2 regions of the Microbacterium imperiale genome follow, and region 1 is predicted to be linked to the other one. Evidence: predicted binding sites of a transcription regulator. Region 1 holds the regulator's gene; the other holds the start of a gene.
What was found. Region 1 encodes HspR, which represses chaperone genes until heat shock. Its sites were predicted from a motif close to AAGTTGAGTCNNNNNGACTCAACTT; they were not measured.
Positions count from the first base shown of each region.

Region 2: the regulator HspR is predicted to act here: its motif matches at 10,065-10,089, upstream of JOF37_RS12440 (Hsp20/alpha crystallin family protein).

Region 1 is NZ_JAGIOK010000001.1:2,197,614-2,213,499, forward strand. Features, by position in the region: gene mbhE (hydrogen gas-evolving membrane-bound hydrogenase subunit E) at 1-360, shown strand, start outside; gene JOF37_RS10775 (sodium:proton antiporter) at 357-716, shown strand; gene JOF37_RS10780 (monovalent cation/H+ antiporter subunit D family protein) at 713-2,221, shown strand; gene JOF37_RS10785 (Na+/H+ antiporter subunit E) at 2,218-2,580, shown strand; gene JOF37_RS10790 (MrpF/PhaF family protein) at 2,577-2,834, shown strand; gene JOF37_RS10795 (cation:proton antiporter) at 2,831-3,172, shown strand; gene JOF37_RS10800 (TrkH family potassium uptake protein) at 3,197-4,591, shown strand; gene JOF37_RS10805 (hypothetical protein) at 4,717-5,208, shown strand; partial or broken gene JOF37_RS10810 (BCCT family transporter) at 5,270-6,963, shown strand; gene JOF37_RS10815 (GNAT family N-acetyltransferase) at 7,007-7,453, shown strand; gene JOF37_RS10820 (MFS transporter) at 7,474-8,928, opposite strand; gene JOF37_RS10825 (response regulator transcription factor) at 9,055-9,777, opposite strand; gene dnaK (molecular chaperone DnaK) at 10,102-11,970, shown strand; gene JOF37_RS10835 (nucleotide exchange factor GrpE) at 11,973-12,584, shown strand; gene JOF37_RS10840 (DnaJ C-terminal domain-containing protein) at 12,596-13,600, shown strand; gene JOF37_RS10845 (heat shock protein transcriptional repressor HspR) at 13,687-14,154, shown strand; gene JOF37_RS10850 (AI-2E family transporter) at 14,178-15,386, shown strand; gene JOF37_RS10855 (hypothetical protein) at 15,305-15,886, opposite strand, start outside.
Region 2 is NZ_JAGIOK010000001.1:2,561,489-2,577,374, forward strand. Features, by position in the region: gene JOF37_RS12390 (xylulokinase) at 1-1,577, shown strand, start outside; gene araA (L-arabinose isomerase) at 1,594-3,096, shown strand; gene JOF37_RS12400 (aldose 1-epimerase family protein) at 3,129-4,064, shown strand; gene JOF37_RS12405 (hypothetical protein) at 4,080-4,637, opposite strand; gene JOF37_RS12410 (DUF4383 domain-containing protein) at 4,637-5,053, opposite strand; gene JOF37_RS12415 (asparagine synthase) at 5,300-5,914, shown strand; tRNA gene JOF37_RS12420 (tRNA-Arg) at 5,992-6,064, shown strand; gene JOF37_RS15805 (FAD-binding protein) at 6,182-7,426, shown strand; gene JOF37_RS12430 (FUSC family protein) at 7,434-8,504, opposite strand; gene JOF37_RS12435 (L-serine ammonia-lyase) at 8,596-9,990, shown strand; gene JOF37_RS12440 (Hsp20/alpha crystallin family protein) at 10,130-10,555, shown strand; gene JOF37_RS12445 (HNH endonuclease signature motif containing protein) at 10,814-12,187, opposite strand; gene JOF37_RS12450 (MarR family winged helix-turn-helix transcriptional regulator) at 12,283-12,714, opposite strand; gene JOF37_RS12455 (DUF2207 domain-containing protein) at 12,798-14,579, shown strand; gene JOF37_RS12460 (DUF5996 family protein) at 14,816-15,739, shown strand; gene JOF37_RS12465 (hypothetical protein) at 15,744-15,886, shown strand, end outside.

The DNA of each region.
Region 1 (15,886 bases):
GGAGGCTTCATCGCCGCGCTCATCGGGGCGGCAGCCATCGCCCTGATCTATCTCGCGGCGCCGAGCGACGAGATCCCCCGTATCGAGCGCTCGTATCTGGCGATCGCGGGCGCCGGCATCGTGGTGGCCGTGGGCACCGGGCTGCTGGGTCTTCTCGACGGCTCGTTCCTGCGTCCGCTGCACATCGACATCGGCGCCGTGCACACCACGACGGCGCTCGTGTTCGACCTCGGCGTGTACCTCGCCGTTTTCGGCGTCATCCTCGCCGCCATCAACCGTCTCGGCCTGTCGCCCTCGGACGAGCCCGCGCGGCGCGAACGCCGGCGTCATACCCGCTCTCCAGAAAGGAGCGCACGATGATCCTCGCTCTCACCATCGGCGTGCTCGTGGCCGGGGCGGTGTATCTGCTGATGCAGAAGGACCGGCTGCGCGTCATCCTCGGCTTCGTCCTGCTCTCGCACGCGGTGAACCTGCTCCTGTTCAGCGCCGGCGGCATCGACTCGCGCGCCGAGCCGTTGGGCGGTTCACTCGACCCTTCGACCACCGCCGACCCGCTGCCCCAGGCGTTCGTGCTGACGGCGATCGTCATCGCTTTCGCCATCACGATCTATCTCCTGGTGCTCGCGGTGACGGGCGATCCGTCCGAGGACGCGGAGCCGGAGGGTGCCCCCTCTCCGACCCGGTCGCGGCAGCGCGTGGGGGGAGGGGAGTCATGAACGCATCGCTCCTGCCCCTCATCGTCGCGATACCGCTGCTGGCCGCCGGGGTCGCGGCCTTCGCGCGCCGTGACCGACCGTGGTCCCGCGTCCTGCTGCTGACGGTGCTGACCGGGAACATCGTCGCCGCGGTGGCGCTGGTGGTCGCGACGGCCGACGGCAGCGTGCTCGCGCACGGCGTCGGCGGCTGGCCCAACGGCATCGCCATCCCTTTCGTGGCCGACGCCCTCTCCGCCCTCATGCTCACCGTGGCCGGCGCGCTGACCCTCGTGTGCGTGGTCTTCGCGATCATCGCCGACACCGGTCGGCACCGGTTGTTCGCCGCTCTCGTGCTGGTCCTGACCGCGGGGGTGAACGGTGCCCTGCTCACGGCCGATCTGTTCAACCTGTTCGTCTTCATCGAGGTCATGCTGCTGCCCTCGTACGGCTTGCTCGTGCTGGCGCGGCAGGGGCGCGGCACGGTCGAATCCGTCACCGGATCGCGGCTCTACGTCACCTTCAACCTGTTCGTCTCGACGGTCTTCCTCGCCGGAGTGGCGCTGGTCTACGGAGTCGCCGGCACGGTCAACCTCGCCGAGCTGGCGGGCGCCGCGCAGGAGTCGGGACTCGTCGCCGCGGCGCTGGGCGTGTGCCTCTTCGCGCTCGCGATGAAGGCGGCCGTCGTTCCCGTCCACGGCTGGCTGGCCCGGGCGTATCCCTCGACATCCCCCGCGATCACGGCCCTGTTCTCGGGCCTGCACACGAAGGTGGCCATCTACGCGATCTACCGGATCTATGCCGTCGGCTTCGAGGGCGACCGGACGTACCTGTGGATCGGGATCGTCGCCTTCAGTGCCACCATGGCGGTCGGCGTGCTGGGTGCGGTGGGGGAGAGCCGGATGCGGTCGGTCCTGGCCTTCCACATGGTGAGCCAGATCGGCTACATCCTGCTGGGCGTGGCGCTGTTCACGCCGCTCGGACTGGCGGCGGGCATCTTCTACCTGCTGCACCACATGATCGTGAAGGCGTCGCTGTTCCTCTCGGCGGGCGCGATCGAAACGCGCTTCGGCACGGACCGTCTCGATGAGCTCCGTGGCCGGATCGGGCGCGAGCCGGTGCTGATGGTGGCGTTCGGCGTGGCGGCGCTCTCGCTGGCCGGCATCCCGCCCTTCTCCGGGTTCTTCGCCAAGCTGACCTTGCTGATGGCCGCCATCGACGCGGGCGAGATCGCCGCGGCGGTGGTCGCGATCGCCGTCAGCCTCATCACACTGCTGTCGATGCTGAAGATCTTCAACGCGGTGTTCGCCCCCACGGTGACCGGTCTGGATCCGCAGCCGTCCGGAACGGCCGCGGTGGCCGTGCGGGAACGTGCGGCGACGCGGACGAGTCTGGCCGCTCCTGCTCTCGTGCTCGCCGGTGTCACGGTGGCCCTCGGCTTCGGCGCTCAGGGACTGTTCGCGTTGGCCGAGGTCGCCGCCGCCGGCCTGCTCGACACGTCCGGCTACGTCAGGGCGGTGCTCCCGTGATCGGCCGCATCATCTCGCTCCCGCTGCGCGCTGCGTGGTTCACGCTGTGGTTCGCCGGTCAGCTCCTGACGTCGTCCGTCTCCGTGATCGGCGACATCCTCAGCCCGGGACTGGCTGCCACACCGCGCGTGGTGCGTCTGCCGCTCGGGTCGGCCGGCGACGCGCACGTCACCGCGATCAGCGTGCTGATCACCTTGACCCCCGGCACGCTCGTGCTCGGCGTGGTCGAGAGCGAACGCAGCGGCCGGACCCTGCTGGTGCACACGCTCTACCACCCGGACAGCGGTGCGGCCCTGGCCGCCCTGAGCGACATGGACCGACGCATGACGCGGGCGGTCCGGCTGAGAGGAGACGCATGAACCTGCTCGACATCGCCGCGGCCGCGTGCGCGGTCGCGATGATCGCCTCCGTCGTGCACATCGTGCGCGGGCCGACCCCCGCGGATCGGGTGATCGCCGCCGACCTGCTCACCTTCAGCCTGGTCGGCCTCGTCGCGGTCGTCGGTGTGCGCCTCGCCCGCGACGGCACCTTCGACCTCGTTCTGGTCGCCACCCTCGTCGCGTTCCTCGCGGCGATCTCGCTCGCCCGTGCACTGACAGGGGGACGGCGATGATCGTCCTCGAGATCATCGGGCAGGTGCTCGCCGTCATCGGCGCGCTCGTGCTCGTCGTCGCGGCGATCGGTCTGCGCCGCTTCCGCGACCCCTACGCGGGTATCTCCGCCGTCGCGACGGCCGCGGGCCTCGGCGTGACCTTCATCACGGTGGGCGCGGTGATGCAGCTGCCGACGGTCGACAACATCGTGAAGGTGGTCCTGGCGGTCGCGCTGCAGCTGATCACGTCGGCGGTCGCGGCGATCGTGATCGCCCGGGCGGCCGTGAACTCCGGCCACGCCTTCAGCCCGGGAACCGACGCGGCCGCGCTCGATCCGGCCGACGACGATGACCTCTGACGCCCGGCACGGGTGCGAAGGGTGATGACCGGCACCGGTGCCGTCGCGATCAACCCGGCGACACGTGTCCTGCGGCGTGGTGCCGGGTGGGTGGGAGATCTCACCCGGCGGTCGCCCGCCCGGGCCGCGATCGCGATCTTCGTCGTCGCAGGGCTCGGCTTCACGCTGCTGCTGCGTCTTCCCGCGGCGGCCGCCGACGGTCGGGCGACGCCGTGGGCCGATGCCGTCTTCACCGCGGTCTCGGCGATCACCGTCACCGGACTGACGAGCGTCGACACCGCGGAGCACTGGTCGGCGTACGGCAAGGTCGTCATCCTCTTGGCGATCCAGACCGGGGGGCTCGGCATCGTGACGGTCGCGCTGCTGTTGGCCCGTGCGGTCACTCGGCGGCTCGGACTGGGCAGCAGGCTCTTCGCCCAGCAGGCGATCGGCGCGCCGCAACTCGGCGAGGTCAAGGACCTGCTGCGCATCGTCGTCGTGACGACGTTCGTGATCGAGGGCGCCATCGCCATCGCTCTGGCCCCCTCATTCATCACGGCGGAGGGGTGGGCGCGGGGTGCTTGGTCGAGCGTTTTCTACGCGGTGTCGGCGTTCAACAACGCGGGCTTCAGCGTGCATGCCGGCGGCGTCGCCGCCTTCGGTCATCACCCCGGCATCCTGATCCCGCTCACCGTCGCGGTGCTCATCGGGAGTCTGGGGTTCCCCGTCTACCTGAATCTGCTGCACGCGCGATGGACGCGCAAGCGATGGACGCTGCACACCAAGCTGACGCTCATCACGACCGGCATCCTGTTCGTCGTCGGCGCCGCGGGATGGGCGGTGACCGAATGGGGCAATCGGGCGACGATCGGCGACCTGCCCGTCGCGGAGCGCGTGGGCAACGCCCTGTTCGCCTCGGCGATGATGCGGTCCGGCGGCTTCGCGATGATCGACCCCGCCGATTCCACGTCCACCACCTTGCTGCTGACCGACGCCCTCATGTTCGTCGGCGGCGGATCGGTGTCGACGGCCGGCGGCATCAAGGTCACCACACTCGCCGTGCTCTTCCTCGCGATCGTCGCCGAGGCCCGCGGTGTGCCCCACGTCACCGCGGCCGGCCGCACGATCGCGACCGGCGTGCTTCGCGTCGCGATCTCCGTCACGTTCCTCGGTGCCACGCTCGTGCTCGGCGGCGCGGGACTCATCACCCTCGTCAGCGACGCGCCCCTGGACCGCATCCTGTTCGAGGTCATCAGTGCGTTCGCGACCTGCGGGCTCTCGGTGGGGTTGTCGGCCGAACTGGGGCCGTTCGGCATGTACGTCCTCTCGGCGCTGATGCTCGTTGGCCGGGTCGGGCCGATCGCGCTGGCCACCTCGCTGTCGGTACGGCGACGCAACATCCGGTTCCAGCTTCCCGAGGAGCGGCCGATCGTCGGGTGACACGCCAGGGCCCTGCCAAGCCGCGAGACGGTGTGGCATAGGGTGATCAGGTCCGAGCGCGAATCGGGCAGGTGCGCCGGGAAGTCTGGTCGGCATGACGCTGACAGCTACCCAGGAGAGACACCGTGAACCCTCGCATCGCCGTCGCCGGCGACCGCCCTCAGCCGCTCGGCTCCGCCATCGACACCATCGCGCAGAGCGGGGAACCGACCTGCCTGCTGTGGTTGATCGACCTCAGCGCCGAGACGAGCGCACGCCGCGTCCGCGCCGAGCTGAAGAGCCGGTACGCCGACATGCTGGCGCACGCGGCGAGTCTCACCGCGTTGCGCCACCTCATCATCCTGTGCCTGCACGACGAGAGCATCGCCGAGCGCAAGGTGCACGCCGCGGGAGCCGCGTTCGCCACCCGCCTGCATGCGGAGCTGGAGCGCGCCCGGGGCCGGTACGTCGACGTCGCCGTCATCGACATCAGCGCCTGTCGCGACACCCGTCGCCTGCTCGACCGCGTCGAGGAAGCCGCGGATCAGCCCGCAGGGCCCGCCGGCAGCGTCGCGCTGACCTGGCGGGAGATCCGCGACCGCACGATCCATGCGGCCGCGGCCGCGGCCGAGTACTGACCCCGCCGGGCGCTTACCCTCTCTCGGGCCTGCGGGCAAGCCGCGGAGCGCACTTGGCCGGATGCTGTACGCCTGCGACCCTTGTCTGGTGAGTTCCGAGAATCAGCCCTCCGCCGCCGAGCGGATCGCATCCGTGACCACCGGCCGCACCATTGCCCCCTGGGTGTTCTGGCCGGCGGCCGTCGTCATCGTCGGCTTCAGCGCGTTCGCCATCATCTTCCCCGAGACTGCGGAGACGTTCTTCGGCGCCATTCAGACCTCGGTCGTCGACTCGTTCAACTGGTACTACGTGCTCATCGCCGCGTTCTTCGTCGGCTTCGCGATCTTCGTGGGCTTCAGCCGCTTCGGAGACATCAAGCTGGGGCGCGATGACGACGAGCCCGAGTTCTCGACCGGCTCCTGGTTCGCGCTGCTGTTCGCCGCGGGGATGGGTATCGGCCTCGTCTTCTACGGCGTCAGCGAGCCCCTCAGCCACTTCGTCGACCCCCGCCCGGGCGTCACCGGCACGGAGCAGCAGCTCGCGCAGGGGGCCCTGACGCAGACCTATCTGCACTGGGGCGTCCACGCGTGGGCGATGTACGTCGTGGTCGGCCTTGCGCTCGCGTACGCGATCCACCGTCGTCGCCGGCCCATCTCGATCCGCTGGGCGCTCGAGCCCCTGCTGGGCAACCGTGTCCGCGGCGCTGCGGGAAACGTCATCGATGCCGTCGCGCTCGTCGGCACCCTCTTCGGCGTCGCGACCTCGCTCGGCCTCGGGGTCATGCAGATGGGGTCGGGGCTGGAGTCCGTCGGCTTCCCCGAGATGAACGACCTCACCCTCATCGGCCTGATCGCGATCATCTCCGTTCTCGTGCTGTTCTCGGTGCTCTCGGGTGTGACCAAGGGCATGAAGTGGCTGTCGAACTTCAACCTGATCGTCGCCGGTCTGCTGCTCCTGTTCCTCCTCGTCGTCGGTCCCACCCAGTTCCTGCTGCGCGAATGGGTGCAGTCGATCGGTGCGTACATCCAGGACTTCGTCGGTCTGTCGTTCACCGTCAGCGCCCTGCAGGGTACGGCCGGTGAAGAGTGGCAGGCGGCCTGGACGTCGTTCTACTGGGGCTGGTGGATCTCGTGGGCGCCCTTCGTCGGCATCTTCATCGCGCGCGTCAGCAAGGGACGCACCGTGCGGCAGTTCGTCGCCGGCGTCCTGCTGGTGCCCACGCTGATCGGCATCCTGTGGTTCGCCGTCCTGGGCGGATCGGCGCTGTACCGCGAGCTGCAACAGCCCGGCTCCATGCTCGCGTCCGACGGATCGGTCGACCTGCAGGGCGCCCTGTTCCAGCTGCTCTCGTCGGTGCCGGCGGGGGCGTGCTGACCGTCGGCGCCATCGTGCTCATCGCGGTGTTCTTCATCACGTCCGCCGACTCGGGCGCGCTCGTGATGGGCATGATCGCCACCGGTGGCAACCCCGAGCCGCCGCGCTGGGTGCGCACGTTCTTCGTCCTCACCACGGCGACGCTCGCGAGCGCGCTGCTGATCGCCGGCGGGCTGCAGGCGCTGCAGACGGCCGCGATCCTCATCGCCCTGCCGTTCTCGGTCGTGATGCTGCTCATGTGCTGGTCGACCGTCCTCGCGTTCCAACGCGAGCGGCGGGCGTACGCGCGCGCCGAGCGGGCGCAGTTCATCGAGCGCATCGGCGACCACTACGGTCTCGAGGTCGAGGAGCCCAACGAGCGCGGGGTGCGCTTCCCCTGGATCGGCGGCAAGCGCACCTGACCGGGCGGGCGGGGAAGGACCCGGGCCCGCCTAGGCTGGACGGATGCCTCCGGTCTCCTTCGCCCGCCTGATCGACGTTCCCGCCGAGACGCTCTACCGCCTGATGTGGTTGCGCGTCAGCGTCTTCGTCGTCGAGCAGCGCGCCGCCTACCCGGAGCTGGACGGGCGCGACCTCGAGCCCGACACCGAGCTGTTCTGGGCCGAGGAGGACGGTGAGGTCGTCGCGACACTGCGGCTGCTGCGCGACAGCGATGCCGCCCGCATCGGGCGGGTGGCGACGGCCGAGGCGGCGCGCGGACACGGCCTCTCGGCGCAGCTCATGCGTGCCGCCGTCGAGCGTGCCGAGGAGCGCTGGCCGGGCACCGCGATCGATCTCGACGCGCAGAAGCATCTGGCCCCCTGGTACGCCCGCTTCGGGTTCGAGATCAGCGGCCCGGAGTTCTCGGAGGACGACATCCCGCACGTGCCCATGCGGCGCGCCGCCGTCTGAGCGACCGGACGCTCAGCGGATCAGCGGATGCCGGCCTGCTTCGGCAGCCGGACGAACAGCAGCAGGATGAGCCCGAGCGTCAGGACGACCGCGATGCCCAGGACGCCCCAGATGATCGCACCGAACCACCCGATGAACAGCGCCCACATCAAAGGTGACAGGAAGCTGGCCACCCGGCCGGTCGTCGCATAGAGTCCGAAGATCTCGCCCTGCATGCCGGGCGGTGTGACCCGCGCCAGCAGCGAGCGGCTCGCCGCCTGCGCCGGTCCGACGCAGGCCGAGAGCACGAGGCCCGCGATCCAGAACACGATCGACCCGGCGTCCTGCAGGACGAACAGCAGCACGGCGACGGCGATGAGCCCCGACAGCGTCGCGATGATCACCGACCGCGCGCCGAAACGGTCGTCGAACCGGCCGGCCACGATCGTCGAGGCTCCCGCCACGAGGTTCGCCGCGATGCCGAAGATCATGACCTCGGTCGCCGAGAAGCCGAAGGCCCGGGCTGCGAGCACCCCGCCGAAGGCGAAGACGCCCGCGAGGCCGTCGCGGTAGACGGCGCTCGCGAGCAGGAACCAGAACGTGGGCCGCTGCGTGCGGTACAGGCGCGCGATGTCCTTCACGAGGTGCACGTACCCGGCGAGGAAGCCGACCTTCGTCGCGCCGGCGGGTGCCGGGCTCTCGGGGACGTTGAGAAGCAACGGGATCGCGAACACGAGCGTCCACACGCCGCACCCGACGGCGATGAGGCGGTAGGCGAGACCGTCGCTGGTGTCCATGCCGAACCAGTCGACGAACGTGAGCGCGACGACGATCGCGAGCGCGATGATGCCGCCGATGTACCCGAGGCCCCAGCCGAGCCCGCTCACGCGGCCGATCGTGCGGGGGGTGGAGACCTCGACGAGCATCGCGTTGTAGTTGACGCCGGCGATCTCGGACACGACCGCGCCGAGTGAGAGCACGATCGCCCCGTACCAGAAGTACGCCGGATCGGCGAAGGTGAAGAACAGCGCGAACTGCAGCAGGGCGAGCAAGACGGTGAAGACGCCGAGCCAGCGCTTCTTGCGGCCCGAGCGGTCGGCGGTCTGTCCGAGGACGGGCGCGAGCAGCAGGATCAGGATGCCGGCGGCGGTCGAGGCGACGCCGTAGCCGCTGGCCAGGTCGGCCAGTGCCGCCTCTTTGATCGGGTCGCTGTCGGGCAGGGCAGCGACGTCGGCGGGCAGGAACCAGTCCGACACGAGGAACAGCGACGCGAAGACGAAGGTCAGGATGACCGAGTTGAACGGCTGCGTCGCCCAGTCCCACAGTGCCCACGAGACGACGGCGCGGCGCGGCACCGGGCGTTCGGCATCCTCTCGCTCGCGCAGGTCGGCGATGCGTCCGAGCGCCTGCGTGTCGGCGGTGGTCGGCGGGGCCGGCACGCCGGGCGCGGTCGCCCGCGGAGTGCCCTCACCGGGTGGGTTCGTCTCGGGTGACATGCGGGGCACGCTAGGTCCTCTTCGTGAACAACGGGTGCCGCCCGTCCCGGCCGTCGCATCGTCGCGACGGGGTCAGCGTATCCGCCGGGGCTCCCGGATGCGGGTGCCGGTGCCGCGTGCGTCGATTCAGTCCGTGTGGCGCGCGAAGCGATAGCCGATCCCGCGGACGGTCTCGACCCAGCGGCCCGAGCGGCCGTCGTCGCCGAGCTTGCGGCGAAGGTTCATCATGTGCACCTCGACGGCGTGCAGATCGTGCGCGCTGACGTGCTCACCGCTCGTGCCGCTCTGACGCCGCAGCATGAGCGCCATCCATGACTTCTCGATGACGTCGCCGGGTCGCTGCATGAGCGCCTGCAGAACATCGAATTCCGAGCGCGTCAGATCCAGCAGCTCGCCGTCCAGCTCGACGCGCCGCGACGCCGGATTGAGTCGCAGCGGACCCGCCTCGAGCCACGCGGGCGCGGCGGGCTCGTCCGACCGGATGCTGCGCGGCCGGCGCATCAGCGCATCGATGCGTGCACGCAGCTCGTAGGGGCGCCAGGGTTTGACGACGTAGTCGTCCGCGCCGCTGCGGAAACCTTCGACCGTGGCGGTCTCATCGCCGACCGCGCTGATGATGAGGATGTAGCCGTCGTGGAAGGAACGGATGCGGCGCACGGCCTCGAAGCCGTCGATGCCGCCGAGCATGACGTCCACCGTCGTCAGCTCGGGGCGGAGAAGCCGCACGGCGTCGACGCCGGAGGCGCCGTCGCGGAACGCGTGGACGTCGAACCCGTGCTGCTCGAGGGTCTGGGTCAGCAGGTGGCGCAGGTCGTCGTCATCCTCGATGACGACGACGGTGCGCCTCATGATCGTCTCCCGGCGCGCGGGAACGCTCGACGACCAGCCACCACGGGCTCGAGATCGTCGAGAGGCGAGTTCGGGTTCACGCTTCTTGACATCGGTGGCCTCAGCATATTTTCCGAGCCTGGGAGTATCACCAGATGACGGCCTGGAAACCCTCAGGTTTCACTCAACGCCTCATCACCTCCGCAAGGCTGGCGAAAGTTGATAGCAGTGCACTCAAGTTCGTTTGACACTCGCAAACCGTCGGCGTATCCTTGAGTCATCGCGGCTCAGGTTGGGCCGCCGCAGACTTCCGATCCACCGAACCGAAAGCAAAGGAGACAACTCATGGCACGTGCAGTGGGTATCGACCTGGGTACGACGAACTCCGTCGTCGCCGTCCTCGAGGGCGGCGAGCCCAAGGTCATCGCCAACGCCGAAGGGCTCCGGACGACCCCCTCGGTCGTCGCATTCACGAAGGACGGCGAGGTGCTCGTCGGCGAGACCGCGAAGCGCCAGGCCGTCACCAACGTCGACCGCACGCTGACCTCGGTCAAGCGCCACATGGGCACGACCTGGAAGACCCAGGCGATCGACGGCAAGGCCTACACGCCGCAGGAGATCTCGGCCCGCATCCTCCAGAAGCTCAAGCGCGACGCCGAGCAGTACCTGGGCGACACCGTCACCGACGCTGTCATCACGGTTCCCGCGTACTTCAACGACGCCGAGCGCCAGGCGACCAAGGAGGCCGGTGAGATCGCGGGCCTCAACGTCCTGCGCATCATCAACGAGCCCACCGCGGCCGCACTCGCCTACGGCCTCGACAAGGGCAAGGAAGACGAGCTCATCCTCGTCTTCGACCTCGGTGGCGGCACGTTCGACGTCTCGCTGCTCGAGGTGGGCAAGGACGACGACTTCTCCACGATCCAGGTGCGCGCGACCGCCGGTGACAACCGACTCGGTGGCGACGACTGGGACCAGCGGGTCGTCGAGTACCTCATCAAGCAGTTCAAGGACACGACCGGCGTCGACGTCTCGGGCGACAAGATCGCTCTCCAGCGCCTCAAGGAGGCCGCTGAGCAGGCGAAGAAGGAGCTCTCGAGCTCGCAGTCGACCTCGATCAACCTGCCCTACCTCTCGCTGACCGACTCGGGCCCTGTCTCGCTGTCCGAGACCCTGTCGCGCGCCAAGTTCGAGGACCTCACCAAGGACCTGCTCGACCGCACCAAGAAGCCGTTCGAGGACGTCATCCGCGAAGCCGGCATCAAGGTCGGCGACATCGACCACGTGGTGCTCGTCGGTGGCTCGACCCGCATGCCCGCCGTGTCGGAGCTCGTCAAGAAGGAAGCCGGCAAGGAGCCCAACAAGGGCGTGAACCCGGACGAGGTCGTCGCCGTCGGCGCCGCCCTGCAGGCCGGTGTCCTCAAGGGCGAGCGCAAGGACGTCCTCCTCATCGACGTCACCCCCCTGAGCCTCGGCATCGAGACCAAGGGCGGCATCATGACCAAGCTCATCGAGCGCAACACCGCCATCCCCACCAAGCGCAGCGAGACCTTCACGACCGCCGACGACAACCAGCCGTCGGTCGCCATCCAGGTCTTCCAGGGCGAGCGCGACTTCACCCGCGACAACAAGCCGCTGGGAACGTTCGAGCTCACCGGCATCGCGCCGGCGCCCCGCGGCATCCCGCAGGTCGAGGTCACCTTCGACATCGACGCGAACGGCATCGTGCACGTCTCGGCGAAGGACAAGGGCACCGGCAAGGAGCAGTCGATGACCATCACGGGCGGCTCGTCGCTGCCCAAGGAGGACATCGAGCGCATGGTGCGCGAGGCCGAGGAGCACGCGGCCGAGGACAAGAAGCGCCGCGAGGCCGCCGAGGTCCGCAACCAGGCCGAGACCCTGTCGTACTCGATCGAGAAGCTCATCGCCGACAACGCCGACAAGCTGCCCGAGGACGTCAAGACCGAGGTCCAGGGCGACGTCGACGCGCTGAAGACCGCTCTCGCGGGCGATGACGACGACGCCGTCAAGACGGCGTTCGACAAGCTCAACGCGTCGCAGGGCAAGCTCGGCGAGGCGATCTACGCGCAGGGTCAGGCCGACCAGGCGCAGGGCACCCCGACCGACGCCCCCACCGGCGACGCCGGCAGCACGGCATCCGATGAGGATGTCGTGGACGCCGAGGTCGTCGACGACGAGGACGAGAAGAAGTAACCATGACCAACAAGGACTTCGAAGAGCCCAACGGCAACGACGAGGTCCTCGGCGAGGAGGGGTCGGAGGCGCGAGTCTCCGGCCCTGACGCGCAAGAGGACACCAGCACCGAGGCGCCGGCCGACGACGAGCTGACGATCGACGACATCCTCGGTGCGGCCCAGTCCGACGAGGCGGCGGTGGCCGAGGCGCCGGCCGAGGAGCACGACCTCCTCCTCGACCTCAAGCGTGTGCAGGCCGAGTACGCCAACTACCGTCGGCGCACGGAGGAGCAGCGCGATGTGGAGATCGAGCGCGCGAAGGGTTCGGTGGCCAAGGGGCTGCTGCCCGTGCTCGACGACCTCGACCGCGCGGGCAAGCACGGTGACCTCGTCGAGGGCTCGCCGCTGGCCGCCATCGCCGAGAAGCTCCGGGGCGTCGTCACGCGGCTGGGCGTCGAGACCTACGGCGCAGCCGGCGAGGCGTTCGACCCGCAGCAGCACGAGGCCATCTTCCAGGCGCCCACTCCGGGCACCACCGAGCCGACGATCCTCGAGGTCGTCGAGGTCGGGTATCGCCTCGGGAGCATTGAGCTGCGTCCGGCGAAGGTCGTCGTCGCCGTGCCGGCCGAATAGGAGGCATCCATATGGCCAGTCAGGACTGGTTCGACAAGGACTTCTACAAGGTGCTCGGCGTCGCGAAGGACGTCTCGGACACCGACCTGAAGAAGACCTACCGCAAGCTCGCGCGCACTTACCACCCCGACTCGACGCAGGGCGATCCTGCGGCCGAGGCCAAGTTCAAGGAGATCAGCGAGGCCTACTCGGTGCTTTCCGACAAGGAGCAGCGGGCCGAGTACGACCAGATCCGGGCGATGGGTTCGGGCAATGCCCGCTTCACCGCGGGCGGCCAGGGCGCCGGCGGGTTCGAAGACGTGTTCAGCGCCTTCAACCAGGGCGCACGCGGCGGCGCCGGCGCGCGCGGTGCGGACTTCGACGACATCTTCGCGATGTTCAATCAGCAGACCGGACGCTCCGGGCGCTTCGGGTCGGGCGGCTTCGGCCGCTCGACCGGGGGCTTCCAGGGCTTCGGCGGCCCGCAGCGCGGTGCCGACGTGACCGCGCGCACGACGCTCGACTTCGCCACGGCCGTGCGCGGCGACACCGTCACGCTGCAGGGCGAGGACGGCAAACCGTTCAAGGTGAAGGTGCCCGCCGGCGTCGCGGACGGCCAGAAGATCCGGCTCCGCGGCCGCGGGCGGCCCTCGCCGGACGGCGGCGAGGCGGGCGACATCGTCGTGTCGGTCACCGTGCGTCCGCATCCCGTGTTCACCCGCGACGGGCTGAACCTGCGCGTCGTGGTGCCCGTCACCTTCACCGAGGCGGCGCTGGGTGCGACCATCGAGGTGCCCACTCTGGGTGGCGACCCCGTCAAGCTGCGTGTGGCTCCGGGCACCCCCTCGGGCCGCGTGCTGCGAGTGAAGGGGCGCGGTGTGAGCACGGCGAAAGGCACCGGCGACCTGCTCGCCGAGGTGCAGGTGGCCGTGCCCGCCCACCTCGACGAAGACGCCCGCGCCGCGCTCGAGCGCTTCGCCGAGCTCGAACCGAAAGAGAATCCCCGCGCCGACCTCATGAACAAGGCGCGGACCTGACCCGGTGCTTCGGCCCGCTGCGCCCGGACTGCCCGGCGGCGCAGTGGGTCGGAGCCCCCGCATCCGACTTCCGGAGGTGAGATCCCATGAGCGACGACGCCATCGACGAGGACGCGCCGATCTTCGCGATCGCCGCTGCCGCCGAGCTCGCCGGCATGCACGCGCAGACCCTGCGCCAGTACGACCGGCTCGGACTCGTGGTGCCCGGGCGCACGCAGGGCGGGTCGCGGCGGTACTCGCTGCGGCACATCCGGCAACTGCGCGAGGTCGCGCGGATGTCGGCCGAGGGCATCAGCCTGCCGGCGATCACGCGCATCCTCGAGCTCGAGAACGAGGTGGCGGGGCTGCGCCGTGAGAAGCGCGAGCTCGAGCAGCGGTTGCGCGACGAGCTGCAGCAGCGACCCGGAGCCCGCGTGTTCGCCGCCGGCGCTACGGGAGCGGTCGTCACCCTGCGCCACGGGGCGCGCGTGCGCCGCGCCACCGAGATCGTGCTCTACCGGCGCCCGACCGACCCGGCGCCCGCTGACGAGCCCCGGGCGACCCCCCCGCGGTGAGCGCCCGGCGATAGCCTGACGGCGTGAGACAGAAGGCCGTGCCGCACCCCGAACCCGTTCCCGGCGTGACCCCTGCCGCCTCCGGCGGTCTGCCGCCGATGCTCCGCATCCTCGTCGGACTCGCCGCCGCCGTCATCGTTCTCGCCGGTCTGTACGCGGCGCGCGAGATCGCCGGACCCCTGCTGCTCGGCGCGGTCATCGTGATCATCTGCCACCCCGTGCGCCGCCCCCTCGAGCGCCGCGGCTGGCCGAGCTGGGCCGCCACCACGGCGGTGATCGCGGTGGCCTACCTCATCCTCGCCGCGCTCGCCGCGATGCTCGCCTACGCGGGCGTGCAGTTCACGCGTCTGGTGACCGACTCGACGCCGCAGCTGCGCGCGACGGCCGACGCCGTCCTGGACTGGCTGCAGGCGATCGGCTTCGAGCAGCAGGTCGCCGACGCCGCGGCATCCGTCCTGCAGCCCGGCACCCTCGCGTCGTTCGCGACGTCGCTGGGCTCGAGCGTGCTGTCGGTGCTGACGGCGTTCTTCTTCGTGCTCGCCTATGTCATCTTCATGGCCGCCGACGGGGCGCGGTACGCGCGCGCCGAGGCGACCTTCGGCGAGCGTGCGCGTCCGACGATGCAGCGCTTCCGCGCGTTCAACCACGGCGTGCGCACGTACTACGTCGTCAATGCGAGCTTCGGTGCCGTCGTCGCGATCATCGACGGACTGGCCCTGTGGGCACTGCAGGTGCCGGCGCCGGTGGTCTGGGCCGTCCTCGCGTTCGTCACCAACTTCGTCCCGAACATCGGCTTCGTCCTCGGTCTCGTGCCGCCTGCGCTCCTCGCGCTGGTCGTCGGGGGCTGGCCACTCATGCTGATCGTCATCGCGATCTACTGCGTCGTCAACGTCACGCTGCAGGTGATGATCCAGCCGAAGTTCGTCAGCGACGCCGTCGACCTGAGCCTCACGCTGAGCTTCTTCTCGGTCATCTTCTGGACGTTCGTGATCGGCCCGCTGGGCGCGATCCTGTCCATCCCCCTGACCCTCCTGGTGCGCGCCCTCGTGTTCGAGTCCGATCCCGGCGCGGGATGGATGCGGTGGCTGTCGGGCGACCGGCAGGCTGTGCCGCGATTCGCCGAGCCCGAGCCCGCTCCGCCCGCCCCGACTCAGGCCGGCGGCAGGCGCAGGGTGTTCGACTTCTCGTCGAGCGTCAGATCATCGACCACGCGCAGCGACCGCGCGAGGTGATCGAGTTCGTCGAGCACGGTGCCGACGCGCTCGCGGTCGCTGCAGACGGCCGACAGGGTCACGAGGTGCGTGCCGGTGTCCCACGTATACGACACGAACGGCGGCGTGCGCGGGTCGGGCGGCAGCGTCATGACGAGCTTCTCGCCGCTGCCCAGGTAGGGCGATCGGAAGTCCTCGGTGTCGTCGTACTCCATCGGCATCATCGCCCGCGCGGTGCGCAGCTGCGGAGTCGCCTCCTGCACCTGCGCGAGGACCACCAGCAGCTCGGGGTCGGCCTTCCACATCCACGCGCGCACGCGGCCGCCCGCGCGGCGCATGAGCATCGGCACAGCCTGGCTCGCTGCCCACGCCGCGAACCGGCCGCCGGGCCGCGGGGCACCGCCGATGGCGGCGTTCGCCTGGCCCAGCAGCATCCCGATCGCGCGCTTGCGGGCGCGGCGCCCGGCGAAGCCGAACGATTCGGTCACGGGCACCCAGCGGGCGGGGTCGGCATCGGCTTC
Region 2 (15,886 bases), 360 kb from region 1:
GCGACGACATCGTCGCCGGTCGCACCAGTCTGGGCATCGAGTTCGGCTCGACGCGTATCAAGGCGTGCCTCATCGGGCCCGACCCGACCGACGTCATCGCGACGGGATCTCACGCGTGGGAGAACCGCTTCGAAGACCGGCGGTGGACATACTCCCTCGACGACGTGTGGTCGGGGCTGCAGGCGGCCTACGCCGATCTCGTCGCCGAGGTGCGAGCACGCTACGACGTGACGCCCGAGACCTTCGGGGCGATCGGCGTCTCGGCGATGATGCACGGCTACCTCGCTTTCGACGAGGCCGATGATCTGCTGGTGCCGTTCCGTACGTGGCGCAACACGAGCACGGGTCCGGCCGCGGCCGAGCTCAGCACGCTGCTGGGCATCAACATCCCCCTGCGCTGGTCGATCGCGCACCTGCACCAGGCGGTGCTCGATGCCGAGCCGCACGTCGGCGACATCCGATTCGTCACGACCCTCGCCGGCTACGTCCACAGCCGCCTGACGGGCGAGAAGGTGCTCGGTGTCGGCGACGCGTCGGGCATGTTCCCCATCGACCCCGCGACGCGCGACTACGACCAGCGCCGCGTCGACCTCTTCGACGCCCACGCGGCGGGCCGGCTGCCCGCCGACCTGCGCTCGCTGCTGCCGGCCGTGCGCGTGGCCGGAGAAGCCGCCGGGACGCTGACGTCCGCGGGCGCGGCCCTGCTCGATCCGTCCGGTGTGCTGCGTCCCGGCGTCCCGTTCTGCCCGCCCGAGGGCGATGCGGGAACCGGCATGGTCGCGACCGCCGCGGTCGCCCCGCGCACCGGCAACGTCAGCGCCGGCACGAGCATCTTCGCGATGGTCGTGCTCGAGCGTCCGCTGCAGAGCATGCACCACGAGATCGACGTCGTCACGACCCCCGCGGGCGACCTCGTCGCGATGGTGCACTGCAACAACGGCGCCAGTGAGCTGGCCGCGTGGGCGGGTATGTTCGAGCGGTTCTCGGCCGCCGCGGGCTTCCCGCTCGAGCCCGACGCCGTCTACGAGGCGCTCTTCCGCGAGGCTCTCGCCGCCGAGGCGGACGCCGGCGGGCTGCTGGCCTACAACCACCTGGCCGGTGAACCGATCGCCGGCACCGACGAGGGGCGTCCGCTCTTCGTGCGCACGCCCGACAGTCGCTTCACCCTCGGCAATGCGATCCGCGCGCAGCTGTACGGGGTCTTCGGCACGCTCGCCCTGGGCATGCGCGTGCTCGACGCCGAGGGCGTCGCGCTCGACCGCATGTTCGCGCACGGCGGGATGTTCCGCACCGCCGGCGTCGCGCAGCGATTCCTCGCCGCAGCCCTGGGTGCACCCGTCGCGGTCGGTGAGACCGCCTCGGAGGGCGGGGCCTGGGGCATCGCCGTCCTCGCCGCCTACCTCGGCCACAGCGCCGAGCTCGACCTCGACGCCTACCTGCAGCAGCGCGTGTTCGCTGCGGCATCCGTCGACGTCGCCGAACCCGACGCAGCGGATGCCGCCGGCTTCGCCGCCTACCTCGACCGATACGACGCCGGCCTCGCGATCGAACGCGCCGCCGTCGCCGCCCTCTCGTAACCCGGAAGAAGAAATCATGACCCTCTCCACCTCGCTCGAGCAGTACACCGTCTGGTTCGTCACCGGCAGTCAGAACCTCTACGGCGATGAGACCCTCCGTCAGGTCGCCGAGCAGTCCCAGCAGGTCGTCGCCGGTCTCGCGGGCCTGCCCGTCCGCGTCGAGTGGAAGCCGGTGCTCAAGGACTCCGAGTCGATCCGCCGCCTGGCGCTCGACGCCAACGCCGACGACTCGGTCATCGGCGTCATCGCGTGGATGCACACCTTCAGCCCGGCGAAGATGTGGATCACCGGCCTGGACGCGCTGCGCAAGCCGCTGCTGCACCTGCACACGCAGGCGAACGTCGAGCTGCCCTGGGCCGACATCGACTTCGACTTCATGAACCTCAATCAGGCCGCCCACGGCGACCGCGAGTTCGGCTACATCCAGACGCGTCTCGGCGTTCCCCGCAAGACCGTCGTGGGCCACGTGTCGAACCCCGCCGTGGTGCAGCAGATCGAAGACTGGGAGCGGGCGGCCGCGGGCTGGCAGGCCGTCCGCACCCTCAAGCTCGCCCGGTTCGGTGACAACATGCGCTACGTCGCGGTCACCGAGGGCGACAAGACCGAGGCCGAGCTCCAGTTCGGCGTGCAGGTCAACACCTGGGGCGTCAACGAGCTGGCGGATGCCGTCGCCGCAGCGACCGAGGAACAGATCGACGCCCTCGTGGCCGAATACCTCGACGCGTACGACGTCGCCGACGAGCTGCGGCCCGGGGGCGAGCGCCACCAGTCCCTGCGCGACGGCGCGGCGATCGAGGTCGGCCTGCGCTCGTTCCTCGAGGAGGGCGGCTTCGGTGCCTTCACGACCTCGTTCGAAGACCTCGGTGCACTCACGCAGCTGCCGGGCCTCGCGGTCCAGCGCCTCATGGCCGAGGGTTACGGCTTCGGCGCGGAAGGTGACTGGAAGACGGCCATCCTCGTGCGCGTCGCCAACGTCATGGGCGCGGGTCTCCCCGGCGGCGCGAGCCTCATGGAGGACTACACGTACGACCTCGTTCCCGGCTCCGAGCGCATCCTCGGCGCCCACATGCTCGAGGTCTCGCCGTCGCTGACGACCGCGAAGCCGCGCCTGGAGATCCACCCGCTCGGTATCGGCGGAAAGGACGACCCGGTCCGCCTCGTCTTCACGGCCGACCCCGGACCGGCACTCGTGGTCGCCCTCAGCGACATGCGCGACCGCTTCCGCCTGACGGCGAACGTCGTCGAGAACGTCGAGGCGCCCGACCTGCCCAAGCTGCCGGTCGGCCGCGCGATCTGGAAGCCGGCCCCGGACTTCGCGACGTCGGCCGCGTGCTGGCTCGCCGCCGGCGCTGCGCACCACACCGTCATGACCACCGCGGTCGGCATCGAGGTGTTCCGCGATTTCGCCGAGATCGCCGGCACCGAGCTCGTCGTCATCGACGAGGACACGACGGTGCGAGGATTCCAGAAGGAGCTCCGCTGGAACCAGGCCTATTACCGCCTCGCGCGGGGCCTGTGAGCTCCATCCACCAGAACCGAGAGGGGACGCCCGTGGCGGCATCCGGAACGTCGTACGTGCTGCGCGCGGGCGAGGCAGAGGCGATCATCGCCAGTGTGGGGGCGTCGCTGCGCTCGTATCGGGTCGGCGGACGCGACCTCACCGTGCCCTACGGTGAGGACGAGGTGCGGCCCGGCTACCGCGGGGCGACCCTCGCGCCCTGGCCGAACCGCGTCGTCGACGGCGAGTACGAGGTGGCGGGCACCCGCTACAAGCTGGCGCTCACCGAGCCCCAGCGGCACCACGCTCTGCACGGACTCGTCGCCTGGCTCGACTTCGAGGCGGTGGTCGTGGCCGCCGACCACGTGACCCTCGCGGCGACCGTGGTCGCGCAGACCGCGTACCCCTGGACGCTGCGCGTCGAGACGACTTATCGCCTCGGGGCGGACGGGCTGACCCAGACGGTGCGGGCCACCAACGAGAGCGCGGATGCCGCCCCCTTCGGCACCGGCCCGCATCCGTACCTCGTGGCGGGTTCGTCGCCGCTGGACGAATGGTCGCTCGAGCTGCCCGCCGAGCGCGTCCTCGAGGTCACGCCCGACCGGCTCTCGCCGATCGCGCTGGCCGACGTCGCGGGGTCGGAGCGGTTCGACTTCCGCCGGCCGCGGACGCTCGGCGCCGTCGAGATCGACCACGCGTTCACCGACGTGTCGCGATCGGACTCCGGTGAGGCGACGGTGCGGGTGACCGACCCGAGCGGCACGGGCGTGGCGATCTCGTGGGGCGAGGCGTGCGGCTGGGTGCAGGTGCACACCGCCGACCTGCCGGGAGGTCCCGAGCAGCCGGGTCACCGTGCCGGGCTGGCGGTCGAGCCGATGACGTGCGCTCCGGATGCGTTCAACGCGAGCCGTTACGACTACGACGCGGGGCTGATCTTCATCGAGCCGGGAGGCTCGAGCGAGGCCTCCTGGCGAATCAGCCCGCTGTAAGGCGGGAGCCGGGCGTCAGTGCCCGTGCTCGGTCGAGAAGAGCGGGTGGTCCGAGTGGTCGGGCGCGGCACGCCCGGCCTCGGTAGCGCCCAGGGCGGGCGTGACGAGCCCGGCGACGATGACGCAGCCGGCGATCATGCCGAGGACGCTGGTGCGTTGGACGGTGCGGCCCTCGGCTGAGCCGGCCGGGTGGGCGGCGTCGTCCGCGCCGGAGCGCGCGCGCCGGACGACGAACGCCGAGGCGACGCCGTACGCGAGGTGGAGCAGCACGGCCACGCCGACAGCGTGGACGCTGATGCGCACCGGGTCGACCGCGAGAGCGAGACCCGACGCGACGGTTCCGATCACGGCGATCGCCATGCCGGTGCGCGGAGCGACGAGGCGGCCGCGGGTCAGGGCGGCGACGCCCCAACCCAGGGCGGCCGCCCCGACGACTGCCGCGAGGACACCGACGCCGCGATCAGCGACGCCGGTGCCCTGCGTGATCATGCCCGCGCCCACGCCGAGCTGAAGCAGGCCAGCCCCCCACGCGGCGAGCGTGGGCCAGGAGCGGGTGAGCGCGGCGGTGTTCATCAGGCGACGGCGTGGCGACGGTTGTCGACGGCGCGGTCGGTGCCGAGGCCGACACCCAGCAGCACGAGGGCGCTGGCGAGGTGCAGGAAGTGGTCGGCGGTGTTCAGGGCCAGCACGTTGGCGGCGCTGTCCTGGATGAAGAAGCCGACGATGCCGAGCAGCAGGTAGGCGGCGCCGACCGTGATGTTGACGCTCTTCGCGGCGCGGACGCCCGACAGGCCGCCGATGAGCAGCGCGGCACCGATCAGGAGGTGCGCGATGTTGTGCAGCGGGTTGACCTCGAAGATGCCGAGCAGCAGGCCACCCTCGGTGGCGATGAACTCGACGCCGGCGGTCACGGTGAAGCCGAGGAGGCCGACGAGGATGTAGACGGCGCCGAAGATGATGGCGACGAGGCGGTTCGGTGATGTACGCATGAGGATTCCCTCCCATTGGGCGACGGGTGTCGCGGTGCTGCGGTTGTTCGGTGGAGATCGCAGATCGGTTTGCCCTGCGGCATCCGGTCTGAGGTGTTCGATTTCGGTCGCTCTCTCGGGAGGCTACGGTCAGCGAGTTCACGGCTCACAGGCGTTGTGCTGCGCATGCTGGGGTGGTATGGGAAGTCGCCCTGCTGTGCGGAGAGGGTGCCCCATAGGATTGAGGGGAGGTGAGGAGGGGCAGCGGTGGCCAGCCGTCAAGCGCGCATCAAGAGCTCGGAGATCGTCGCCGAAGGGCTCTACATCGCCTCCGCCGCGACGCGCCTCGCGTTGAAGAACGCGATCCTCGTGCACATCCTCGCCGAGGGGCAGGACTTCGACGCCGACCACTTCCTCGACGACGCCCGGCGTGCGCTCATCGCGCTCGCGGAAGAGGCTGAAGCCGACGCGGAACGCACGAATCGCGAGCGCAAGGCCGCGAGCGGACGCTACAGCGATTCGGGCGGCACGCACGACTACCGCAGCCGCGACGTGGCGAATCTGCGTCGCCGCCGCCGGCAGTCGCTGCGGATCGCGAAGGAGCTGCGCGAGCGCGCCGACGACGAGGGCGAACTCCGCAAGCTCATCGCCGACGCCCGCGAAGCGGCGTGGAGCGAGGTCGCCGGGAACATCGATCGCACCCTGCGCATCGAGGCGGCGCGCCCCGACCTCGAGCCGGACTACGAGCGCATGCGCACAGCGCGGATGCAGGCGCTGCGGATGGTCGATCTGCCGCGTCTGCGGTCGCAGCGGCGCGGGGCCCAGCGGCGCGTCCGCGCCGAAAGAGCATCCGAAACGGATGCCGTCGACGTGATCGATTGACCGGTTGAGGCCTCGATTCGCGCTTCCTGCGGGAGTGGGCTATTCTTGACGACGGCCCACGAGAGATCGCAGGCCCTGCGCCCGTAGCTCAATGGATAGAGCATCTGACTACGGATCAGAAGGTTAGGGGTTCGAGTCCCTTCGGGCGCACACTGTGTTGAGACAGTGAAAAGAAGCCTCCGCTCTGCGGGGGCTTCTTTGTTTCTCCGTCGTACTTGCATCGACTTTGTCGTGGAGGTGCGCTCGGCCGTCGCGTAGCGTGACGATGTGACCGAACGAACCTGGGCCGGAACGCACACCTTCGCCGCTGAAGCGGTGCTCGAGCCCTCAACCATCGTCGAGGCGCAGGAGCTCGTCGCGGGCCATCGCCGCATCCGCTCCTTGGGGACGCGGCACTCCTTCAACGATCTCGCCGACACCGACGGGGTGCTGCTCGCCCTCACCGCGATCGAGCCGGCGATCGAGATCGACGAGGCGGCGCGCACCGTCACCGTCGGTGCCGGCACCCGCTACGCCGTCGTGGCGCGTCACCTCGCCGACCGTGGTTGGGCACTGCACAACATGGGGTCGCTGCCGCACATCTCTGTCGGCGGAGCGACGGCCACGTCGACGCACGGCTCGGGTGACCGCAACGGCTCGCTCGCGACGGCCGTGCGCGCGCTCGAGTTCATCGCGCCGGACGGCTCGCTGCGGCGCGTCGCCGCGGGCGACCCGGACTTCGCGGGCAGCGTCGTGCACCTCGGGGCGCTCGGGCCGGTCACGCGCATCACGCTCGCGATCGAACCGACCTACCGTGTGCGCCAGGACACCTACGTCGGTCTGGCGTGGGACGACCTCTTCGAGCGGTTCGACGAGCTGACGGCATCCGGCTACAGCGTCAGCGTGTTCACGCGGTGGAACACGCCGGACGTCGGCGAGGTCTGGGTCAAGGAGCGCCTCGACGAGTCGTCAGCGCCCGAGATGGCGCCGACGGTGCTCGGCGCACGCCGGGTGTCGGAGAAGGCCGACTCGCCCGCGGCGGACGGGCTCGACAACACGACGGAGCAGGGCGGTGTGCCGGGGGAGTGGTGCGAGCGGCTGCCGCACTTCCGTATCGACGCCACGCCATCGAACGGCGACGAGATCCAGACCGAGTACTGGGTCGCGCGAGAGGTGGCGGTCGAGGCGATCGCGGCCGTGCGGGCGATCGCGGATCGGGTGGAGCCCGCGCTTCTCGTGAGCGAGCTGCGCACGGTGGCTGCCGACGAGCTCTGGCTGTCGCCGGGGTACGGCCGCGACAGCGTGTGCATCCACTTCACATGGAAGAACCGGCCGGATGCCGTCGCCACCGCGATCGGCCACGTCGAACGAGCCCTCGCGCCGTTCGATCCCCGCCCGCACTGGGGCAAGGTCTTCGCGATGCCGGTGGGCGAGTCGCTGCCGCGACTGCACGCCTTCCGCGATCTCGTCGCGCGCATGGACCCCGACCGGAAGTTCTGGGGCCCGTACCTCGGGCGCGTGCTGGGGATCTGAGCGCGGCTCAGGTGAAGGGGCGCGACGCCTCGATGATGCGCGCGACGTCCACGGCGGTGCGCGTCCACGGCGAGATGCGCCCGTCGTGGCGCGGCGGCACGCTCTCGACCACGCGCGCCAGGGCGCGTTCGGCTTCGTCGACCGCCGTCGCGGCGTCGGGGTCTCCGATGGGCCGTGCGACGGCACGGCCGGTCGCGCGCACCGCCTCGGCGAGCTGAGCGCGGCGCGGGGCGGCTTCGTCGCTGAGGGGCAGCGCCGCAACGCCACCGGCCAACTCGAGCGTCTGGCGCACGGTGTTCTCGAGGGCGCGCATCCGTCGGTCGTTCTCCTCTTCGACGCCCCGGCGGCGCCGAGCGAGGGGGTGCGCCTTGCGGCTGCGCGCGGCCTCCCGGACGTCCGCCGAGACCGCGTCGAGGATCTCGGTGAGATAGCGCTGACCCTCGGGGTCGGGCGCTGACCCGTCGGCGATGGCCGTCGCCAGCATGTCGAGCCGGTCGGCGACGGCATCCCGCAGCTGCGAGAGCCGCGTGGACGCTCGCCGCAGGTACAGCGGCGGGACGACCGCGAGGTTCACGGCGATCCCGACGACGACCCCGAACGCCATCGTGACGAGGTACGACACCGAGAACCCGCCGGCATCGTTGGCCCCGAGCAGCAGGACGAAGAGCGCTGCGATCGCGATCCAGTCACGACCGGTGCCGAGCGCGCGGATGCCGCCGATTGCGACGCCCACAGCGACGACGATCGCGACGCCGAGGATGCGCGGGCTCGGCCCGGTGACGATCCACAGGCCACCCAACCCGATCGCGATGCCGATCGCGAGTCCCGCGACGGCCTGTAGGCCGGCCTTCGCGGAGTCGGCGATCGTCGGGTACATGCTGACGAGAACGCCGAGCGGCGCGTAGTAGGAGTACTCGTCGTGGGCGAAGGGTACGAGCGGCGCGAGATACCAGGCGATGGCGGCGGCGAAGGCCGCCTTCGCCGCCAGCAGCAGCCGTGACACGGCGAATGCTTCGCCGCCCGCGGTGCGTGCCGCGATGGCCAGGGAGGCGACTCGAGGATGGGGCGCGTGATTCATCTCGGGCGACGATAGGCGTCGCGTCGGCGCAGGGCACTGCCCTTGACGTCCGCGCTCGGCGTGTTCCCGGGGCGAGACGTAGCCTGACAGGGTGAGCGCATACGTTTCGGCGTTCGAGCTGTTCTCCATCGGAGTAGGACCCTCGAGCTCCCATACCGTCGGACCGCTGCGTGCGGCCCGAGCCTTCGTCGAGCGCCTGAGCGCGTCCGGCCGTCTCGAGGACGTGGCGCGGGTGACGTGCGTGCTCTACGGCTCGCTCGGCGCGACCGGGATCGGGCACGGCACCCCCGACGCGATCGTGGCCGGGCTGCAGGGTCACGCGCCCGAGACCGTCGACCCGGATGCCGTCCGCGCGGCCTGGTCGGCGTGGGTCGATGGCGCGCCGCTGCTGCTGGGCGGACGGCACGCGGTGGCGTTCTCGCGCGCCGATGTCTCGTTCGAGCCCCGTACGCGGCTGCCCCAGCATCCGAACGCGATGACCCTCACCGCCTGGGACAGCATCGGGGCGCCGGTGGCCCGCGAGACGTACTTCTCGGTCGGCGGCGGGTTCATCCGTCGCGAGGGTGAGGTCGAGGGTGAGGGGCTTCGCGCGGCCGCCTGGCCGTTCGCGTTCGGTAGCGCGGCCGAGCTGCTCGAGCTGTGCGAGCGGGAGGAGCTGTCGATTGCGGGGCTCGCGCGGCGCAACGAAGAGGCGCTGCGTCCCGAAAGCGAGGTAGCGGCGGGGCTCGATGCCATCTGGGATGCGATGGCGGGATGCATCGACGCGGGGCTGCACGCCGACGGCACGCTGCCGGGCATGTTGCGCGTGCGGCGCCGAGCCGGCGCGATGCGCGAGCAGCTCGAGGCCGCCGAGTCCGCGGGAGGGCGGGAGCTGCCCGGCGAGTGGCTGGGCGCGTTCGCGCTCGCCGTCAACGAGGAGAACGCCGCGGGCGGGCGCGTCGTCACGGCTCCGACGAACGGGGCTGCCGGCATCCTTCCGGCCGTCGCGATGTACTGGTGGCGGTTCGCGGCGGAGTCGATGCTCGCGCCCGAGGATCTCGACCGTCGGCGCGGAATCCGCAGGTTCCTGCTCACGGCGACCGCGCTCGGCTCGCTGTTCAAGGCGAACGCGTCGATCTCGGGCGCCGAGGGCGGGTGCCAGGCCGAGGTGGGCTCGGCGTGCGCGATGGCGGCGGGGGGATTGACCGCTGTCATGGGCGGCGACAACGCGCAGATCGAGAACGCCGCCGAGATCGCGATGGAGCATCACCTCGGCCTCACGTGCGACCCCGTGGGCGGTCTCGTGCAGATCCCCTGCATCGAGCGGAACGCCATCGCGGCATCCACGGCGGTGACCGCGGCGCGGCTCGCTCTGCGGGGTGACGGACGCCATTACGTGTCGCTGGATGCCGTCGTCGAGACGATGCGGCAGACCGGGATCGACATGTCGCACAAGTACAAGGAGACGAGCGAAGGCGGGCTCGCGGTCAACGTCGTCGAGTGCTGAACGCCGGTGGTGGGTGGAGTGTTCGCCGTGCGAGAACCGTTGGCACTCTCAGGGGTCGAGTGCTAATCTGGATGCAGTTGAGCCGCTAAGGCTCAACTTTCGAGATCTCAACACAGACATTCAGAGAAGGGAAGAACCGATGGCTACGTACGACCCGTTCCGCGACCTCGACCGCATCGCCTCGAGCCTCTTCGACGCGCGCCGCGGTCCGCGCCGCATGCCGATGGACCTCTACCGTGATGGCGACCACTACGTCATGACGGCCGACCTGCCGGGCATCGACCCGGGTTCGGTCGACATCGACGTCGACGGCCAGCTGCTGACGATCCGCGCCGAGCGCACCCTGGCGAGCGGCGACGGGGTGAAGTGGATCACCCGTGAGCGTGAGGCGGCGAGCTTCCTGCGCCAGCTGAACCTCGGCCAGGGTGTCGACACCGAGGGCATCGCCGCGACCTACAACAACGGCGTGCTGACCGTGACGATCCCCGTCAGCGAGAAGGCCAAGCCGCGCAAGGTCGCGGTCACGACCGACTCCGCCGCGCCGGTGGTGCCGATCGAGAACTGAGCGCAGCGCCGACCGCAGCGCAGCCGGTGAACCTGGCGGCGTGACCGACCGGATCGACCGCGCACCGATGGCCGCAGCTCCTCCTCGGGGCTGCGGCCATCGTCGTTCGTGCGGGCTCTGATCCGGCGCGGTCACCGCAGGGTGGGGTATCGGGCCGCGGGGCCACGTCGGGCCGCGCTGACGCGTCGGGCCGCGCTGACGCGTCGGGCCGCCTGGCGCAGACCGATCAGAAGGGTGGCGGATCGTCGGGCGGCGAGCTCAGAAGGGTGGCGGCTCGTCGACGAGGTGGCCGGTTCGCGCGCCCGGTGGTGGGTCGGGTTCGGGTGTGAAGCAGACGGCAGGGATCGGCACGTCTTCGCGGTAGATCCGCCCGCCGGGGGAGGTCCATTCCAGGAGCCCGCCGCCGAGCTGTCTGACTTTCCAGTCGGTGAATTGCTTCATCGAGTGGTGTCTCTGGCAGAGGTGGGCGAGGTTGTAAATGTGGGTATGTCCGCCGAGGGCGTGGTCGATGGTGTGGTCGATCTCGCAGCGGATCGCAGCGCGACGGCATCCGGGGAACCGGCAGTGCTGGTCGCGCGCTTGCAGCAGGCGCCGCATCGAGGCGGTGGACCGATAGGTATCGATCTCGGCCGGGGTGCGGGTGACGGGGTCGATGAAGAGCCGATCCCAGGAGGCGGTCTGCCCGGCGAGTTCGCGGGCCGTGTCGGCGTCGACCAGCCCGGCCCCGACGGCTCCGGCGGGACCGTGGTCGGTTCCGGTGAGGGTGTCTGCGGTGACGACGACCTGCACGCGCGCCCGGATCGCGCCCAGTGGTCCCGGGCCGTCGGTGCCGTAGGTGGGATCGACCACCGGGGCGCCCCCGAGCACCAGATCAGCGAGAGCGTCGGCGCGGAGCTGATCCATGGTCCGCGCATCCGGCTCCTCAGGCTGCCCGGGCGCCGCTGCGTCGCCGAACGCGGCCCCCGCGGCATCCGTCCCGGCGGCTCGGGCGTCCTTCACGGACTGGCCCATCTGCGTGAGCCGGTCGAGCATCCCCGCGGCGATCACGGTCGGCAAGGTCGCGATGAGATCCGACATCCCGTCCGCCCCGGGGAGCACCCGCACGCACCGCCCGGCGGCGGCGTCCCGGTGTCGCTCGGTGAACTCCCGCGGATGCATCCGCTGCGCTAGAGCTCTCAGCGGCTCACGCACCCGCACCGCGATGTCACGCTCGCAGATCTCGATCGCAGCTTCCTCGAACGCCGGTCGAACCTCCGCCGGCACCACGCACCCCGCTTTGACGATCACCTCGACGTGATCCCGGGTGATCCGTCGGGTCTCCCACGCCGTGAACACGGCGGGGTAGTCGTCGACGATGGCCATTGCATGGTCGATGTCGTGCTGCAATCGCCGGTCCGACCGCCCCGCCAGCCCGGCCGCTTCCGCAGCGACCGAGCGCAACTCCATGTCCGAGGCCATGCCCCGCACACCGTCGACGTGCGCAACCCGCAACGCCGACCGGCCGACCTCAGCCAAGGCTCGCACCAGTGCGACATCCCCGGCGTGAGCAGCATCCAACGCCTCAGCGAACGCCCCGAGCGCACCGGCATGAGGACTCAGCCCCACACCGTCACTGCCACCCATCGTTGCCATATGTCGATGATCCCATCGGCCACCGACATCCGAACCGCGATCGAGCGCGTTCGTGCACAACTCGGCACGGCCCGCTGATGGGGAGGAGGCCCTCGTCAGGACGTGCGGCGCAGTTTCGTGGTGAGCTGCTCGAGCTGTTCCAGCTCTTCGGTGCTCAGGACCGACATGCGCTCGGCGATCGACCGCCCGTGCGCCGCGGCGAGTCGGCGGAAAGCCGCCACCCCGTCGGGAGTCGCGGTGATCATCGCACCGCGCCCGTCGGTCGGATCGCCGCACTTGGTGATCAGGCCCCGCGCGACCATGCGGTCCACGAGGCGCGAGACGCTCGGCTGGCTGATCAGCATGTTGGCCGTGACATCGCGCAGTCGTGCCCGGTTGCCGGGTCCACGCGTGACGGTCAGCAGCACGTCGTACTCGGCCTGGCTGAGCTCATCGCTGGCGAAGTCGTTGCTGATGTCGTCGAAGATCTCGTGCTGCGCGCGGAAGAGGCTCTCCCATGCGGCCACGGCACGACGACGATCGCTCATGGCCACAACTTTAACGCCCGCCTAAGCTGGGCGGCATGATGCGGCGCACGCGAAGGGCGCTTGCGAGCGCCACGGCGGTCCTGATGGCGAGCCTTCTGGGGGCGGCTCTGCCCGCGGCGGCATCCGCGGCTCCGCCGGTGCTCTCGTCCGTCTCGGGCGAGACGTCCGACGACCTCGACGCCTTCGAGTTCGACTCGCTGACGGTCGACTACTACCTGGAGCGCGATGCCGACGGCACGGCGCGCATGCGGGTGGTCGAGCGGTTCGTCGCCGATTTCCCCGAGGCGGACCAGAACCGCGGGATGCGCCGCCTGCTCCCCGAGTCGTACAACGGCCAGCCGCTGCACCCGACCCTCGTGTCGGTCACCGACGAGAACGGCGATGCCCGCCCCGTCGAGACCGACAACGACGACGGCACGCTCGGCATCCTCACGCGCGGCGCCGAGTACCTTCACGGCCGCAACACCTTCGTCTTCACCTACGACCTCGAGAACGTCGTGTGGGACTTCGACGACACGGGGCTCGAGTTCTACTGGGACGTCAACGGCACGGACTGGGCGCAGCCCTTCCGGCAGGTCACGGCGACCCTGCACCTCGACCCGCCCTTGGTCGAGAGCCTGTCGGGAAGCCAGTCCTGCTATGTCGGGGCATCGGGTGAGACGCGACGCTGCGCCGACCTGACGGTGTCGGCGGACGGCGCCACCGTCTCCGCATCCAGTCGCGATCTCGCGCCGCACGAGACCCTGACCCTCTCGGTCGGCTTCGACGCGGGTGCGTTCGAGACGTTCGACACCGGGTATCTCGCCTCGCCGTTCGGGTGGCTGCAGGCGGGCTCCCTCGCGGCTCTGGTGGGGGCGACCGGATGGGCGTTGCGCAGCCGCCGGCGCTCGCTCGGCGACGAACCCGGGCGCCCGACGGTCATCGCCGAGTACGAGCCTCCCCATGACATCGATGCGCTCGAGTCGGCCGTGCTGCTCGGCAAAACCTCGGCGGCGATCCCCGCCGAGGTGCTCGAACAGGCGATCCTCGGCTCGATCCGCATCCTCGACGGCGATCCCGGTCGGTGGGGAAAGGGCAAGCTCCGGGCGGAACTCGTCGACCCCGATCGGGCCGACGAGAATGGACGGATGCTGCTGCGCGCCCTCTTCCCGCAGCTGCGGCCGGGCGAGGTCTACAGCTTCGGCTCGTCCGACACGCGGTTGTCGTCGACGGCGCAGGGCATCCTGAAGTCGGCGGGAGAGCGCCTGACGAGCCTCGGCATGTACCGTCCGGTGCGACCCGGCACGCGGGGCTGGCCCATCGCGATCTGGGCCGTCGCGGCGGTGCTCACGATCCTCTTCGGCATCCTCGCGCTCCTCGGCTTCGTCCATCCGGCGCTCCCCGTCATCGGGATCGTCGTGGCGGCATCGTCGTTCTTCGTGGTGCTGATCGCCCTGGCCCGCACCCCGCTCTCGGCGACGGGGGCCGAGACGCGCGATCATCTGCGCGGCGTGGAGCAGTTCATCCGCTGGGCGGAGGCCGACCGCATCCGCGCACTGCAGTCCCCGTCCGGTGCGGAGCGCGTCGCGATCGATACGGATGACCCGCGCCAGATGCTGCGCCTCTACGAACGGCTTCTCCCGTACGCCGTCGTGTTCGGGCAGGAGAAGCAGTGGGCGCAGCACCTCACCGCGCTGTACGCCGCCGCGGGCGTCACCGCGCCGGTCTGGTACGCCGGGACGGGAGGGTTCGACGCGTCGTCGTTCGCTGCCGGGATCGGAACGCTCTCGTCGAGCGCCGCGTCGTCGTCATCGACCTCGGGTGGCTCGAGCGGCGGAGGCGCCGCGGGCGGCGGCGGAGGCGGCGGCGGAGGAGGCGGAGCCTGATCGTCGCAGCGCCCGGGCGCAGTTGAGGGTCCGACCGAGAGGCATTTCGGTCGGACCCTCGTCCCTTTGCACCAAGAGTTTCCTGCAATCACATGCCGGTGGCCGCCACAGCAAAACAGCTACCGTGCGAGCACTCTATAACGACGAGATAACGACGAGCAAGGGTTTTCCGTTATCTCTTCGTGATCATCGGATATCGGTGTCCGCTAGGGGGACGAAGCAGCGATGATGATGGAATGACCACCGAATCAGCCCCCGCCGTCCCGGTTCGCGCGGATCGGCCCGCGCTGCGCGTCGACGCCTGGGAGCCGACGAGGCAGACGCTGCACATGTGGCTGCAGATCGTCGGCAAGACGCGCATGGTCAACGCGGCGCCGCTGAACCACTACTGGCACGTCACGCTGCTGCCGTCGTCGCGGGGTCTGACGACCGGCGTCGTCCCGGCTCCGACCGGGCCGTTCGAGATCGAGTTCGACTTCTGCGACCACGTGCTGAAGCTGCGCACCGTCGATGGCCGGCACCGGACGATCGCCCTCGAGAGCATGACCGTCGCGGACTTCTACGCGCGGTTCATCGCGGCGGCGTCCGAGCTCGGCATCCCCGTCGACATCCACGCCGCCCCGAACGAGGTCGACCCGGCCATCCCGTTCGCCGACGACGTCGAGCACGCCACCTACGTCGGTGAGCACGCCAACGCCTTCTGGCGGCAGCTGAACGACGCGCACACCGAGCTGCAGCACCACCGGGCCGGCTTCACCGGCAAGTCCAGCCCCGTGCACTTCTTCTGGGGTGCACTCGATCTCGCCGTGACGCGCTTCTCGGGCCGCGATGCGCCGACCCACCCCGGCGGCGTTCCGAACTGCCCGGACTACGTCATGGCCGAGAGCTACCGCGCCGAGCTGTGCAGCGCGGGCTTCTGGCCCGGCGGGGGCATCGAGGGCGCGTACTACACCTACGCCTATCCCGCCCCCGACGGGTACCGCGAGGCGCCCGTGCCCGAGGGGGCGCGGTACGACGACGCCCTCGGCGAGTTCCTCCTCCCGTACGAGGTGGTGCGCACCGCCGACGACCCGCACGCCCTCGTGCAGGCCTTCCTCGACGCGACGTTCCGCGCCGCGCGGCATCCGGGCGACGGGTGGGGGAGCGGTGTCGCGGAATGACGCCGTGAACGCTCCTCGAGACCGGGGACCCGGTCCCTTCGTCGTCACGCTCGTCGTCGACCTGCCCATCGCTAAGCCCGACGCCCTCGACGTCATCGCGTTCGTCTCTGACGGGGCGATCGAGAACGCCGGCACGGCCGATCCGCG